One region of the Cohnella sp. GCM10012308 genome, then DNA from elsewhere that is predicted to be linked to it. Evidence: a T-box and tRNA genes for the amino acid it is inferred to sense, from the RefSeq annotation. Region 1 holds a T-box; the other holds one or more tRNA genes.

Region 1 (7,449 bases):
GAGATCGCCGGGCTTCACGCGCTCGGCTAGCAGGTCGCGAACCTGCTCTCGCGTCGGGACGTAAGAGACGTTGGCGTTGCTGTTCTCGGCGATCAACTGGACGAGACGCGAAGACGTGACGCCCTCGATGCGCTTCTCGCCGGCCGGCGAGTAAATATCGGTAATATACACCTCGTCCGCCTCGGCGAATGCCCGGCTGAACGCATCCAGCAGGAAGTAGGTACGCGTGTACCGCTGCGGCTGGAATACCGCCAAAATACGTTTTCCCGTCGCCTTGGCCGCCAGAATCGTCGCCTGGATCTCCGTCGGATGGTGCGCATAATCGTCGATGACAAGCACGTCGTTCACGTCTCCGAGCACCTGGAAACGGCGCTTCGCGCCCCTGAACTCTACGATCGACGACGCGATCCGATCGAAAGGCACGCCTGCGTGCAAGCAAACGACGATCGTCGCGAGCGCGTTGTAGACATTATGCAGGCCCGGTACGGAAAGCCGAACGTGACCGAGCGTCTCCCCGCCCTTAACCACGTCGAAGCCGGCTTGACGGTCGCCCAATTCGATGGAGACCGCTTTGTAGTCCGCTTCTTGATCGACGCCGTACGTGATCACGTTCGTACCGGCCGCCTGCGGAAGCAGCTCCCTGACATTCTCGTCGTCCGCGCACACGACGGCGCATCCTTCGGGACGGACCTGCTTAAGGAATTGCACGTAAGCCGCCTTGAGCTTGCCGAAGTCCCCGTCGTAGTTCTCGAGATGGTCCGCCTCGATGTTCGTGACGACGGCTACCGCGGGCTCGTACTGGAGGAACGAACCGTCACTCTCGTCCGCTTCGGCCACGACGTGATCGCCTTTGCCGGCTTTTGCGTTCGTGCCGACGTTCACGATCTCCCCCCCGATAATATAAGTGGGATCCAGACCCGACAGCTCCATGACGAGCGCGATCATCGAGGAGGTCGTCGTCTTGCCGTGCGCGCCGGCTACCGCGATGCCGGTGCGGCTGTTGAGCAGCCGTGCCAGCATCTGCGCGCGGTGGAGCGTCGGAATGTTCAGGCTCTCCGCCTCCACGCGCTCTACGTTGTCCCGCGCCAGCGCGGTCGAATAAACGACGAGATTGGCGCCACGGACGTTGCCGGGTTCGTGCCCGATGTAGATTTCGGCCCCTTTGCTGGCCAGTTTGTCCGTCAATTCCTGCCGGGCTACGTCCGACCCGGTCACATGATAGCCCATTTCCAGCATTACTCTGGCAATGGCGCTCATCCCGTAGCCGCCGATACCGATAAAATGTACGTGTTCAGCCGTTGCCAACGACGCTTCACCAGCCTTTGTCAGAAGTCTTGCGTTCGAGCAGCCATGAGCGGACATCCGCGATTAAATAAAGGGTGCCCGTCACGAGTGTCAACGTACTTTCCTCGGGATCGGCGGCCGCGAGGCTTTGTATTTTTTCGAGCGCTTTGCGCCAATCCGGTTCAACGATGACGGATGCCGCGCCGACCGCATCCCGCCCCGCACGCCGGGCGACGTCCGCCAGCGCTTCAGCCCCCATCTTGCGATGATGGTCCGGTTCCGTAACGACAAGCGTACTCACCATTGGTAGTATATGCCTTAATGCGTCTTCATGATTCTTGTTGGGCATCATGGCGATCAGCACATTGAGCTTATCGCGCGGATACCCCTGACGCAGCGCCTCGGCCAATGCGGCCATGCCTTCGGGATTGTGCGCGCCGTCAAGCAGAATCCGAGGCTCGCGGCTGACGAGTTCCAGCCTGCCGGGCCAAGACGCCCGGCTTAGCCCTTCCCTCAAGTCGGCCTCGTCGACGATAAGCGCATAGTATGTCCGCAGCACGTCGATCGCCATGATGACGGCAGCCGCATTGGTCTGTTGATGCGGACCGGCCAAGCCGATCCGTACCTCGCCGAGTCCCCTGAACAGATTCCGAAAATCGAAGGCTTGCGCTTCTTCTTGCGTGCCGCGATTTTCGTAGGAAAACTGATCGCCCAACTGATATAGCGTCGCTTGGCGCGAGACGGCGGTCTCTTTAATGATCGCGGCCGCCTCAGGCGCAAGCGCAGTCGATACGACAGGAACGCCAGCTTTGACGATGCCTGCCTTTTCCCGGGCAATGTCCGCAAGCGTATCGCCCAAAAGATCCATATGGTCATGCCCGACGTTCGTAATGATGCTGACGACCGGCGTGACGACGTTGGTCACGTCGAGGCGCCCGCCCAGCCCCGTCTCCCACACGACATAATCCGGAAAAGTCACCGTCGCGTAGTAGAGAATCGCCATGGCCGTCGTCAGCTCAAAGGCCGTCAGCGGCCCCCATTCGGAATCCGCCAACGCGTCCGAGAGCGGCTTCAGCCGGTTCGCAAGACGAACGATGACCTCGTCCGGCATCGCTTCGCCGTTGTAATCGATACGATCCGCGAATGAAGTAAGGTATGGCGACGTGAACAATCCGACGTCATAACCGCTCTGCCGCAAGACCGAGGCCAGCATCGCGCATACGGAGCCTTTGCCGTTCGTGCCCGCCACATGGATGAATCTGAGACGGCGGTGCGGGTGGTTCAGCTTTTCCAGCAGCAGCTCCATCCGCTCGAGACCCGGCTTGATGCCGACGACCGGCGCAAGGCCGGAGATCCAGCCGACCGCCTCGGCGGCGGTACGGAAGGAAGCTACTCCGCCGTCTCCGGCGGCTGTCAGGTCATGAGCGTTCTGAGATGACGCGTCTTGCGAAGTTGTCATGCCTGCGCTCGCCTCCATTAGTTTTTAAGCTCTTCGATCCGTGCCAGCACTTTGTCGCGCTTGTCGCGATAGTCGGCGCCTTTCGCGCGCTCCTGCTCGACGACGTTGGCTGGCGCCTTCGCGATATAGCCTTCGTTCGCCAGCTTTTTCTCAACGCGGTCGACCTCGGCGTTCAGCGAAGCGAGCTCCTTGGTCAGCCGCGCGATCTCCTGACCGATATCGATCAGGCCGGCGATCGGCAGATACAGCTCGACGCCCGTCACGATGGCGGTCATTGCCTTCTCCGGCGCGGCGAGGCTTGCGTCCAGCGTCAGGCTCGACGTATTGCAGAACCTCCGCAGATACTCTTCGTTGCGCTTCAGGATGCCCGCGGACGCTTCAGTCGTCGGCTTCGCGAGCAGTTCTACTTTTTTGCCCGGCGTTACGCCGACCTCGGCGCGCACGTTGCGCACCGCGCGGATCGCGTCCATGAGCAGTCCCATCTCTTGAACCGCCTCTGGCGCGTCGAACGCGGCGTCGTAGGCCGGCCAGGCTGCGAGCGTAATCGTCTCGCCAGCTTCGTGAGGCAGATGCTGCCAGATCTCTTCCGACAAATAAGGCATGAACGGATGCAGCAGGCGCAGCGTACGATCCAGCACATAGGCGATGACCGATTGCGTACTCGCCTTAGCGGCAGCTTCTTCCCCGTACAGCGTGAGCTTGGCGAACTCGATGTACCAGTCGCACAGATCGTCCCAGATGAAGTTGTAAAGAAGACGTCCCGTCTCGCCGAACTCGTACGTTTCCATAAGGCGGGTCACGTCGCGCGCCGTCTCGTGGAACCGGTGCAGAATCCAACGGTCCGCCGTAGACAGGCTGCCGGTCAGATCGATATTTTCTACCTTGAAGCCCTCAAGATTCATCAAGGCAAAGCGAGAAGCGTTCCAGATCTTGTTGGCGAAGTTGCGCGCCTGCTCGACCTTCTCCCAGCGAAAACGAAGATCCTGTCCAGGCGTGTTGCCCGTGGACAGCATGTAGCGCATCGCGTCGGCGCCGTATTTCTCGATAACTTCGAACGGATCTACGCCGTTGCCGAGCGATTTGGACATCTTGCGGCCCTCGGCATCGCGTACGAGACCATGGATGAGCACGTCCTTGAACGGCGACTCTCCCGTGAACTCCAGCGCGGTGAAAATCATCCGGGCGACCCAGAAATAAATAATGTCGTAGCCCGTAACGAGCACGTCCGTCGGATAGTAACGCTTGAGGTCCTCGGTGCTTTCCGGCCAGCCGAGCGTCGAGAACGGCCATAGCGCCGAGCTGAACCACGTGTCCAGCACGTCCTCGTCCTGCACCCAGCCTTCGCCTTCGGGCGCCTCCGTGCCAACGTAGATCTCGTCCGTGCCTTCCTTGTACCAGGCCGGGATGCGGTGTCCCCACCAGAGCTGGCGGGAAATGCACCAGTCGCGTACGTTCTCGATCCAGTGCAGATAAATTTTCTCGAAGCGATCCGGCACGAAGTTGACGCCATTGCCCGAGCGCTGCGCATTGATCGCGGCTTCGGCGAGCGGCTTCATGGAGACGAACCACTGCGTCGAAAGGTAAGGCTCGACGACGGCGCCGCTGCGCTCGCTGTGGCCGACCTGGTGAACGTGATCCTCGATCCGGATCAGGACGCCTTGCTCCTGCAGGTCCTTGACGATCGCCTTGCGGCAGTCGGCGCGGTCCATACCCTCGTACGGGCCGGCCTGATCGTTCATCCGTCCGCTCTCGTCCATGACGATGATCTGCGGCAGATCGTGGCGGGCGCCGACCTCGAAGTCGTTGGGGTCGTGCGCCGGCGTAATCTTGACGGCACCGCTGCCGAACTCCTTGTCGACATACTCGTCGCCGACGACCGGAATCTCGCGTCCGACGATCGGGAGCCGGAGCATCTTGCCGATGAGGTGCTTGTAACGCTCGTCCTCGGGATGCACGGCTACCGCCGTATCGCCCAGCATCGTCTCGGGCCGCGTCGTCGCGACCGTCAGATGTCCGCTGCCGTCCGCGAGCGGGTACTGCAGATGGTAGAGATGGCCGTTCACTTCTTTGTATTCGACTTCAATGTCCGAGAGCGCGGTCTTGGCGGCCGGATCCCAGTTGATGATACGCTTGCCGCGGTAGATCAAGCCCTTGTCGTAAAGGCGCTTGAACACCTCGCGAACCGCCTTGGACAATCCTTCGTCAAGCGTGAAACGCTCGCGGGAGTAGTCCAGGCTGAGGCCCATTTTGGACCATTGCTTGCGGATCGAGCCCGCGTACTGCTCCTTCCAGTCCCAGACGCGCTCAAGGAACTTCTCGCGTCCGAGATCGTAACGGGACAGCCCCTCCTCGCGAAGCTTGCTCTCCACCTTCGTCTGCGTGGCGATGCCCGCGTGGTCCGTACCCGGCACCCATAGCGCGTCGAAGCCCTGCATCCTTTTGAAACGAATGAGGATATCCTGCAGCGTCAGATCGAGCGCATGGCCGATATGCAGCATGCCCGTCACGTTGGGCGGCGGGATGACGATCGTGTATTTGGGCGCATCCGGTCTAGAGCCGGCTTTGAAAAATCCGCCTTCAAGCCAAGCCTCGTACCATTTCTGCTCGGCACCGGTCGGGTCGTACGTAGTTGGCAGTTCAAGGGGTTTGTTTTGATTGATGTCGCTCATTAGTTCACAACCTCCAGGGACGTGGATCAGACGATTGGCGATCGGCCTTCGGCACTTCGCGCCCCGTTCGAACAGGGACGGCGCCGCCGAAGCGCGCTCGGGTTCAGGGCGAGACCCCGAAAAAAAGCAAAAACCTCCCGCCGCAAAGGACGAAAGGTTGAACTTCCGTGGTACCACCTTCATTCCGCATCTTCCATCCGGACAACATGCGGCTCTCGAACGCAAGATAACGGCTGCGGCCGTCCCGTTCTACGGCGTGCTCGGTTCGAACGGGAAACTCCAGGGCGACTTCGGCAGCTTACTACCTGCGGAACCTCGCAGCGCTGCAATGCAGCGGTTCCGCTCTCTGAAGGGTACGACTGCTTACTGATCCCTATCCATGTCTTATTTCCCTATCATACCCGTACGGCTACATGCAGTCAACCTGTGGCGGCAGCGGCGGGAGCGGACGAGGCGAGCGACTCGGACCGGACGTGAGCGGGACTCGGGCCGGACGGCGAGCCATTGGAACCGGACGGGCGAGCGACTCGTGTGAAGAGACTGCGGGTTCGGGCGAGGAAAGGACTGGACGGGACTCGGACGAGGCGAGGGGCCGAGCGGGCGGAACGCGAAGACGCCCTGCGGCCAAGGCGGCCGCAGGGCGAACTGCTTCTTTGCTTAAGGGATATAGAGCACTTGCCCTTCCGCCAGATGCGGATCGGGAAGCCTATTGTACAGCTGCAGCTCGCGGGACTGCAGCTGGTACTTGCCCGCGATGCCGTCGAGCGTATCCTCGCACTGTACGATCACCATTTTCACCTTGCGAAACGATTGGCCCGCGTCCTTGGCGAGGAACAGGCGCGTCCATTCGATCTCGTCTCCCGTGGCACGGTTATTTTGCAGATTCTCGGGCGGCGCGGCTAGCCTCGCTTCTTCGGCCGCCTTCAGACCGGCCTCTCGAATCGCTCCCTTATCGCCCAGCTGAGACAGGATGCCGACGCCAAAAGCCGACTCCGCCCCGCTCGGCCCCTTGCCGGACAATCCCAGCTTCGGTCCGGCCGGGTCCGGCTGGCGTTGCTCATACTTGGACGCGTCGTCCGCTTCGGCCGCTTCCGTCTGATCCTGCGCAACTGCGTCGCTCTCGACGCCGGGCCACGCGGGAGGCGCAGAGATATTCGTCTCGTATACCTGCGGGTAAGTGGGAGGCTCGGACTGCGGAGGAACGGTCTCGGCTGGCGCGATAAACTCCGCCGGCTCCTCCTCGAGACGCTGATAGGCGAGCAGCCGCTCCCAAGCTTCGGCTTCTTCCCGCCTGTCCCGCTCTTCCTCCAACTGCCTGTTGCGCTCCGCCTGCGCAGATGCCTCAAACGCATCATGCTCGGCTTTTTCCCGCTCCGCAAGCTCGTACGCGCGGGCTTCCTCGGCAGCGCGTGCCTCGGCCTCCGCCCTTGTCGCTTCGGCGAGCTGCCGCTCCAGCGCCTCGGCGGCGACCTGAGCGAGCTCCTGCTGCCGGAGCAGCGCCTCCTCGCGAGCGCGCGCCTCGGCTTCGGCGCGCGCACGCTGCTGCTCGTACCAGACCGGCGATGCGGCCGCATCCTGAGCGGCGCCCGGATCCGTCCAAGCAGGCGGCAAGTATACCGGCCCGGGCTGCGAATAGACCGGCGCTTGAGGTTGGTTGCCCGCGGAAAAAGAGGCTTCCGTCCGACCTGCTTCCGGCGCCCCGCCAAAAGTCTCGCTCTCCCTGGCTTCCTCCGCCTGTTCGAAAGCAAAATCGCCAAGCGGCGGCAGCGCGAAGGCTTGGCTGACTTCGTCGCGCCGATCCGCTTCAGGCGCCGACACTCGCTCCGGCGCGTCGTGCGCGACCGTAAATTCGTCCTCGCGCCATGCCGGCGCTTCGCGAGCTTCCGTCTGCACGCCCCGCAAGCCGAGCACGCCCGTCACGTTCAGCGAGCGCTCGGTGAGCAGATCGACGTCGAAGTGGTCGATCTCGACGTCCAGCTCTTCCAGCTGGCGCACGCGGCTCTGCGGCAAGGAGATTTCGACCGGGATGCGATGCTC
Region 2 (7,449 bases), on a different contig from region 1:
AAAAAACGAAGAGCCGTCGGGGGATTCCCGGGCGGCTCTTTTGTACGGAATGGTACTATTTCGCCGCGCCGCCGAGAACGGGGGTGTAGGCGTTGCTTACATAGACGGACGCGCTGACGGTCGTAATCACTTGCGGATAGAATTTCTCCGGATCGGGCTTGACGACCCGATAGGTTACGATTGCCTGCTTATCCTTAAACGCAACGTTCGTGATCTCGATGCCGTAGCCAGGATGCGGTGCTTGGGCGGAGATCGTGACCTTCGTCGCTTCGCTGCCGTACGCTTCGGTCGTCAGCTTAACTTCAGTCAGCGGAGAGGCTGGTTGCTCGGGCTCCGCAGGCGGCACGGGCTGCGTGTTTTTGACGAACGCGAGCGCCTTGGCGAGGATGACCGCGGCTTCGCTGCGGGTGATGGCGTCCTTCGGACGGAACTTCCCGTTGTCGAGAGACGCGATTTTGCCGACGAGAAGCTTTTGGACGCTATCCATGTAGCCTTTCGTGACCTTATCTTCGTCCTTGAACGTTTGGTACATTTCGATCCAGGCATAATCGCCCTTCTTGCTGATCGCCTTAAAAATCCAGTGCGCGAATTGCTCGCGCGTGACTTTGCCGTTCGGGTCGATGTCGCGCGGGATCTCGAGGCCGTTCAGGTTGGCGATGATAAAGGCTTTGGCATAATACGCGTCGTCCTTGACCTTCGTAAAGAAGTCGCTTGCTTTGGGCTCCTTGATAAAGCGGATGTTGTCGATGTTGAGCCCGAAGCCGTTCACGATAAGCAAGACGGCCGATTGCGCAGTAAGCGCGCTTTTCGGCTTGAACATCCCGCTGCCGTCGCCTTTGATCAGGCCTTTCTTTTGAAGCTGCTCGATGTAGCTTTTGCCGGCGTCCTTGTCAATATCGTTGAAGGCGAACGCGGAGCCGCTTGCGGACAGGGTGAACAGCAAAACGGCGAGTAGAACGAACAAGCTCTTGTACGATTTTTTCATAATCGTGTCCTCCTTGTATGGATTGTTTTTCCCGAACGGTCAACCACTCAAACGCAAGCGTGCGGCGAAAGGTTGCAGCAAATAAAAAGGAAGCCTCAAGGGCTTCAGGTCGCTAGCGGTCATGAAATAAAGCTATATCTACATTGGACCTCAGACTGCGGCTTGATTTTCTTTCCCGTCATTTCGAAGCCGGACCCTGTTCTTCGTCCCGCCGTTGAACTTGCCTGCGATTCGTCTGCCCAGCTCGATTGATGGCAGCTCGATAAATTTATAGCCCAGGTAACCCGCGGCGAAGGATATGGCGACCGCCGAAGGGAGTAAGAGATAAAATGAGGCGCGGCCATAGAAATAATGCATAAAGGAGAGCAGGATCAGGAAGTGGTACAAATACAGGCTAAACGAAATTTTACCGAGAAAAACAGGCGTTTTGCGCGTAAGCCAAAAGGTTGCCCGGGGCGATGAGAGGGACAAGACGAGAAGGGCGCACACGCCGACAGCATACAAGTAGTCTCCGGCCATCCAACCATAAGGGAACGTCGCTTGGACGCCTGCCAGACTTTTCGCGACGAAATAACTGTAATTATAAACGACAAAACCGGCGATCCATAAAGCCCAACGGATATGCGCGAGGCGTCTGCCGATAAAATCGATGAGCTCGCTTTTGTATTTGGCGATGAGCATGCCGAGAATAAAGAAGCACAAGTAATGAAGCGTGTCGCCTGCGTTGATATGGGCATATGAGATCGTCAGTGCGGACAATACGGATAGCGCCGGAAGCGCCATTAAGGTTGCTCCCCATTTACGGGCCATTAAGATCAAGACAACGAAAGGGAAGACAATCGAGATCCGCATTTCATGGACGAGCGTCCAGATTACGCCGTTCAAATCGACGGTTCTAAAAGGGCCGATCGCGATCGCATGATTGACGATTTCTTTGGCGGTGAGCGAATGCGTCCAATTGGCATTGTATGCGGGCGCGAACAGGTCGCTTTGGAATTTGGGGGCGAAGGCCAGCAAAGGTATTGCAGCCGCGATACTTATGATATAGGGCACATATATTCTGAAAAAACGTTTCACGATATAGCTGCCGTAAGCGACCTTCCGGCTGCCGAGAATGGGCAGGGAGAGGACGAAGCCGCTGAGCACGAAAAAGAAGATGACGGCCGCATGCCCGTTCAAAAGAAAAGCGAATGGGGAAAAGGGGGAGTCGAAGAGCAGGGTTTCCCATGTCGAATGCTCCGCATGAACCGCGTAAACATGCCCAAGCAGGACAATCGCCGCGGCTAACCCTCTAAGCGCATCCAATTGTAAGTAACGATTTTTCATTAAGTAAGCTCCTCCGAAGAGATGATGGATACATTTTGTATCATTTTCCGAAGATTGTCAACGCTGGTTTGCGATTCGAAAATAAAAAAGAGCTCTCGATCGAATCGAGAACTCTGTGTCGTTAAGTATGGTGATCTGAACAGGGATCGAACCTGTGACCCCTACCCTGTCAAGGTAGTGCTCTCCCAGCTGAGCTATCAGATCATGTTTGGTGGCGACTTGATTGATTATAGAGGAAGATTATCGCCGTGTAAAGTGTTTTTGAAAAAAAATATTCGAAGCTCCAAATCGGCGAGTCGACTGATCGCCGACCCGCGATTTGGAGGCGGCCGCATTACGTATTTTTTTTGGCTTCGGCAGTCCAGGAGCGGTTGACTTGCTGCTTGAGGTGGACGCGTTCCTTATCGAGCAGCTTGTCGATCAGCTGATCCTCGCTCATGCCTTTGGTTTTGCCGATCTGGGCGATCGACTTGCCTTTCTTGAGCTCGTCGATCAACTGAGCCGGCGTCATGCCCAGAACCTCGGCCATGTCGTTCAGGCGGCGCTGGTGCTTGCGGCCGTGGTGATGACCTTCGCGGTGCACGCGTTCTGCGTTCGGTACCGGCGCGGCAGCAGCGGGCGTTTGAGACTGCCGGGAGACTGCGGGATCGCTTCCGGCCGGAGTCTCGGCACTGGCCTTGCCTGCCATCGTGGGGGAGGCGAGCGCCAGCAGCAGCGTCGCTGCGAGCAGCGCGTTGCGGCGAGAAGTTTTTAACATGGTGAATTCCCTCCTTCGGATGTTATTGTGAGCAGGAGAGCCTGACTTTAAACGGGGTGAAAAGAAATGGCAGGAAAAATCGACCGCGGTGGAGCGTGAACGAAGGGAGGCGCCGTATAAAACGAAAAAAGAAGAGAGATGAAGAGAGAAGGTGAAATGAAAATAAAAAGAAGCCCTGCAACGCAAGGCTTCTGTCATTGAAAAGTATGGTGATCTGAACAGGGATCGAACCTGTGACCCCTACCCTGTCAAGGTAGTGCTCTCCCAGCTGAGCTATCAGATCGTATCGGAATCGGAAGGACTTTTATATAATAGCAAGACAAGCTATCGAAGTCAATAACTTTTTTCGTTTGAATTTTCGCCGCTTCGGGATGATTCGCTTAATCGCCGCGTAAACTGGGAATACCGGCAACTAAGGCTAGTATGGACAGAATCGGAGGCGCTTCCCGGGAATGGACAATATCCCGTTGTTAACGCTATGGCTCGTCTTGCTGTTCGGGCTGATCGGCACGGTGCTGATTGCGGTCGTGCGGCTGCTCGATCGCGAAGGATAGAAGCGGCACTATCGGTACAGACTGGGGATATCCGAGAGAAGAAAAGAGGAATCCCCGATGAACGTTCGCAATCGTGGCCGCGCTCGTGCGGCCAAGTTATTGATTATTGCCGGAGCTTCTGCAACGCTTGCCGGCTGCAGCCTGTTTCCCAAGCCGGAAGATACGGCTCCCGTGTTAACGACCGTCTATGCGCCGTCCGTAGAGAATGACGTCTATTCGTCGTTGTCGCCTTCCCACTTTTTGGAGTAAGCTTTTTTCGTTACCCATATCGTCAGCCAGATAATGATGGCTACGATGATGGCAGCCCCGATCCACAAGCCTGTCAAGTTGGTTCTCCTCCTTCTTGCATGAAGCGTCTTAAGTTAAAAGCTGTACAAGCGGTGTTGTTCGACGAACTTCATCTCGCCGCTGCGGCCGACGTAAGCCGGTTGCGCATCTCCGTAATGCATCAGATAGATTTTGCGCTGCAAATCCTCAGGCAGCGTCAACAGCTGAGGAAGACAAGTATGTACGACGCCCGGCGGCTCCAGCTGGCAGTCGTGGAAAATCGTCTCCACGCCGCGCTCGGCGACAAGCTGCCGGAGCAGCTCGGGCTCGAAAATCATGTCGGACGAGTAGAAGAAGGACGGTCCGAATAAGATGGAGTAACTGAGCTTCCCCGGAATATGCGGCGTGCGGAGCAGCTCTGCAGTGAGTCCGGGCAGCACCTCGTATGCCGTCCCTTCCTGCAGCGGCCGGACGTCGAAATAATCGGACAGCGAGAGCAAGCCTTCTTGCTCGAGTCCGCCCCGAAGCGAATGCTCCCACAATATGCCGGTCAACGAATCTGCGATATATAAAGGAATCCGCCGTTTGAACTGGAACTTTAGTTGAAAGGCGAGCTCCTCAAGTCCGCCGACGTGATCCGCGTGAATATGGGTGATCAGCACGCCGTCGAGTTCCGGCAGGGCGATGCCGAGCTTGCGCATGGCGACATGCGCGGTCGTCCCGCAGTCGAGCAGGAGCTTCTTGCCCCCCGCGTACACGATGGCGTTATTATTGTAAAATTCCTTGGCGAACGCGCTTCCGCAACCCAGCATCCGAATATCCATCAGCAGCCTCCCGTGACCAGTCCCTACGAGCACCCGACCGTAAATTCTAAATTACTGTACCATAATTTATGAGGTAGCAGAAGATGTCAATTCCCATACCGGACCGGCAGTGGCGTCCGGGCGTCTGCATGCATAAATTATCCTGGCGCTCCGCACACGGCCGCCGGGGGAGAAGCGCGAGATGAGCAAGCCAGCCAGCCAGACCAAAAGCGCTAAAGGCGGAGCCAAGAAAAAAGCGCACGCCGAGCATGTCCAGCCGCAGATGAAGGTCGTCTTGTCGGACGTATGCGCCGTATGCAAGACGCCGTGCGCGAGAGGCATCGCGTACCTCGAACGGATGTCGAAGCCGGGCGCGCTCGGCAAGGGCGTCCCCTGCGTCCTTACGCTTCCCAAAAAAGGGTGAAGCGAAAGGGGAAATAAACGGAAGGGGAGAGCATTTCCCGGGCAACCGCATATTCCGAGCCGTCCTGCCGACAATTCGGATTATCGGTCGAATCGTCCCGAAACTTTAATCTCTCCCCTTACCGCAACTTTTGCGAACGGCAGCGGTATATACGTTTACATACAACAAAATATCGTTTGTCAACTTGCGGCGAAATCGGAGGGATAGGTAATGAAGCTGCGCAGGCTTCTGATATTGACCGTCGCGCTCTCCCTGGTCGGCGGCTCCGCCATATACGCGGACACGATCGTGCAGAAGGTGCGGATCGTCATCAACAAGCAGGAGCTGGACGACCAGGGCATGCTTGAGGACGGCAAGGCTTACGTAGGCGTCCGCAGCCTGGCTGATATGATGAAGGCGCTCGTCATCTGGGACGACTCCTCCAAGAAGGTGTCGATCGTCAAGCCGAACGTTCACATGTTTTTGATGGACGGCAGCAAGCCGTTCGGGGGCGTGGAGCGCGGCAAAAAGAGCTTTAAGGTATTTTCGCAGGTGGACAATCTGAGCGTGTCGATCAATGCGTTCAAGGTGACGATCGCCGATCCTTACGGGGACGAGAAAGAAATCGAGACGCATACGAGCAAGGAAAGCGACTTCCCGACGGACAAGGATAACTTCTGGTTCACGAGCGGCGACTATGCCTACAACTTCAGCAGCGTGGGCAAGTACACGATCCGCTTCTGGATGAGGTCGGCCGACGGCGGGTCGTACCAGGTCGTGTCGGAGAAGACCGTATTCGCCAAATAAGCCGCGCCAGTCGCGGAATCGTGCAAGGCCGCGGACTTAGGATCGCGGCTTTGTCGCGTCGTTTGACCCGGTAGTGGGTTAGTGATAGGATAGGGCGAAGACTAATTTAACCGATGAACGGAGGTTCTCCCATGAGCGATCATGTTCATGACGAAAACTGCGATCACGAGCACGATGAAGCCGTATTCGTCGTGACCGACGAGGATGGCAACGAGCACGAGATGGTGCTGGTGTATACGTTCGAGAGCGGGGACCAAGCTTACGCTGTGCTGCTCGACCGCAACGATCCTGACGATGACGGCGTCATCTTCCGGATCGAGGAAGACGGCGAGGACGAAGTCCTGGTCAACATCGAAGACGATGAAGAATGGGAACGCGTTATGAAGGTGTACGAGGAACTGGCCGCGCAGGAAGCGGACTGACGCTCACGCAAAAAAGCCAATCCGTTCAAATGGGCGACAATGCCGTCATTTGAAGGATTGGCTCTTTTTATGTCCGTTTAAGAGATGGCGGTCTCCTCGACGATGACTTTGACGAACTCGACGTTGCGGTCTTCGGGACCCTTGACGGGCAGCCCGACCTCGAGGTGATCGACGATGTAGTCGATGTTGTCCTGGGAGATGACCTCGCCCGGCAGCAGGATCGGAATGCCCGGCGGATATACGTAAATGAATTCGGCGATGATCCTGCCCGCCGACGCGCGGAAAGGCACGATCTCCGTCTCGCCGTAGAAGGCGTCTCTGGGAGTAAGGGAGAGATGCGGGATCTGCGGGATCTCGACGACCAGCTCCTTGATCTCGCCTTTGCCCATATAGCTGTCGGACAGCTCGCGCAGGGCGGAGAGCAGAATGCCCATCGTCGCATCGTCGTCGCCCGGCGTCACGAGACATAAAATATTGTACATATCGCTCAGCTCGACCTCGATCCGGTGCTTGTCCCGCAGCCAGTTCTCCGCGTCGTAACCGGTGATGCCCAGATGGCGGACATGGATCGTCAGCTTGGTCTGGTCGTAATCGAAGGTCGCTTCCTCGCCCAGGATATCCTCGCCGAAGCAATACAGTCCGGGGATTCCGTTGATCTCCGATCGCGCGCGCTCGGCTCTGGCGACTGCGGTTGCGGCCAGCTCGCGGCCGTTCATCGCCAGGTGACGCCGCGCCGCGTCGAGCGAGGCGAGCAGCGGGTACGACGTCGACGTCGTCGTCAGCAGGCTCAGAATCGTCTGCACGCGCTTGACGTTGACGAGTGCGCCTCTGACGTTGAGCACCGAGCTCTGCGTCATCGAACCGCCGAGCTTGTGCATGCTCGTCGCGGCCATATCGGCGCCGGCCGCCATCGCGGACAGCGGCAGCTCGTCCGAGAAGTGAATGAGCGCGCCGTGCGCTTCGTCGACGAGTACCGGGATGTCATACTCGTGGACAAGATCCACGATCTCCTTCAGGTTGGCGCACACGCCGTAATAAGTAGGATTGATGACGAGCACCGCTGCCGCGTCGGGATGGCGCTCGAGCGCCCTGCGGACCGACTGGGTCGTCACGCCGTGATCGATT

Evidence for each region. The T-box of region 1 lies ahead of ACFOTD_RS03625 (valine--tRNA ligase). A T-box ahead of a tRNA ligase gene usually reads a tRNA of that ligase, here a tRNA-Val.
Region 2: it encodes a tRNA-Val, which carries the amino acid that the T-box ahead of ACFOTD_RS03625 (valine--tRNA ligase) is inferred to sense. The anticodon was not compared.

Annotation. Positions count from the first base shown of each region.
Region 1 is NZ_JBHRYU010000002.1:66,297-73,745, forward strand. It holds gene murC (UDP-N-acetylmuramate--L-alanine ligase) at 1-1,305, opposite strand, end outside; gene ACFOTD_RS03620 (bifunctional folylpolyglutamate synthase/dihydrofolate synthase) at 1,313-2,743, opposite strand; gene ACFOTD_RS03625 (valine--tRNA ligase) at 2,761-5,412, opposite strand; T-box leader at 5,555-5,801, opposite strand; gene ACFOTD_RS03630 (LysM peptidoglycan-binding domain-containing protein) at 6,070-7,449, opposite strand, start outside.
Region 2 is NZ_JBHRYU010000001.1:494,822-502,270, reverse strand. It holds gene ACFOTD_RS02340 (S-layer homology domain-containing protein) at 56-985, opposite strand; gene ACFOTD_RS02335 (acyltransferase family protein) at 1,136-2,311, opposite strand; tRNA gene ACFOTD_RS02330 (tRNA-Val) at 2,440-2,515, opposite strand; gene ACFOTD_RS02325 (hypothetical protein) at 2,646-3,068, opposite strand; tRNA gene ACFOTD_RS02320 (tRNA-Val) at 3,276-3,351, opposite strand; gene ACFOTD_RS02315 (MBL fold metallo-hydrolase) at 3,985-4,719, opposite strand; gene ACFOTD_RS02310 (hypothetical protein) at 4,895-5,116, shown strand; gene ACFOTD_RS02305 (stalk domain-containing protein) at 5,327-5,902, shown strand; gene ACFOTD_RS02300 (DUF1292 domain-containing protein) at 6,034-6,324, shown strand; gene ACFOTD_RS02295 (aminotransferase class I/II-fold pyridoxal phosphate-dependent enzyme) at 6,402-7,449, opposite strand, start outside.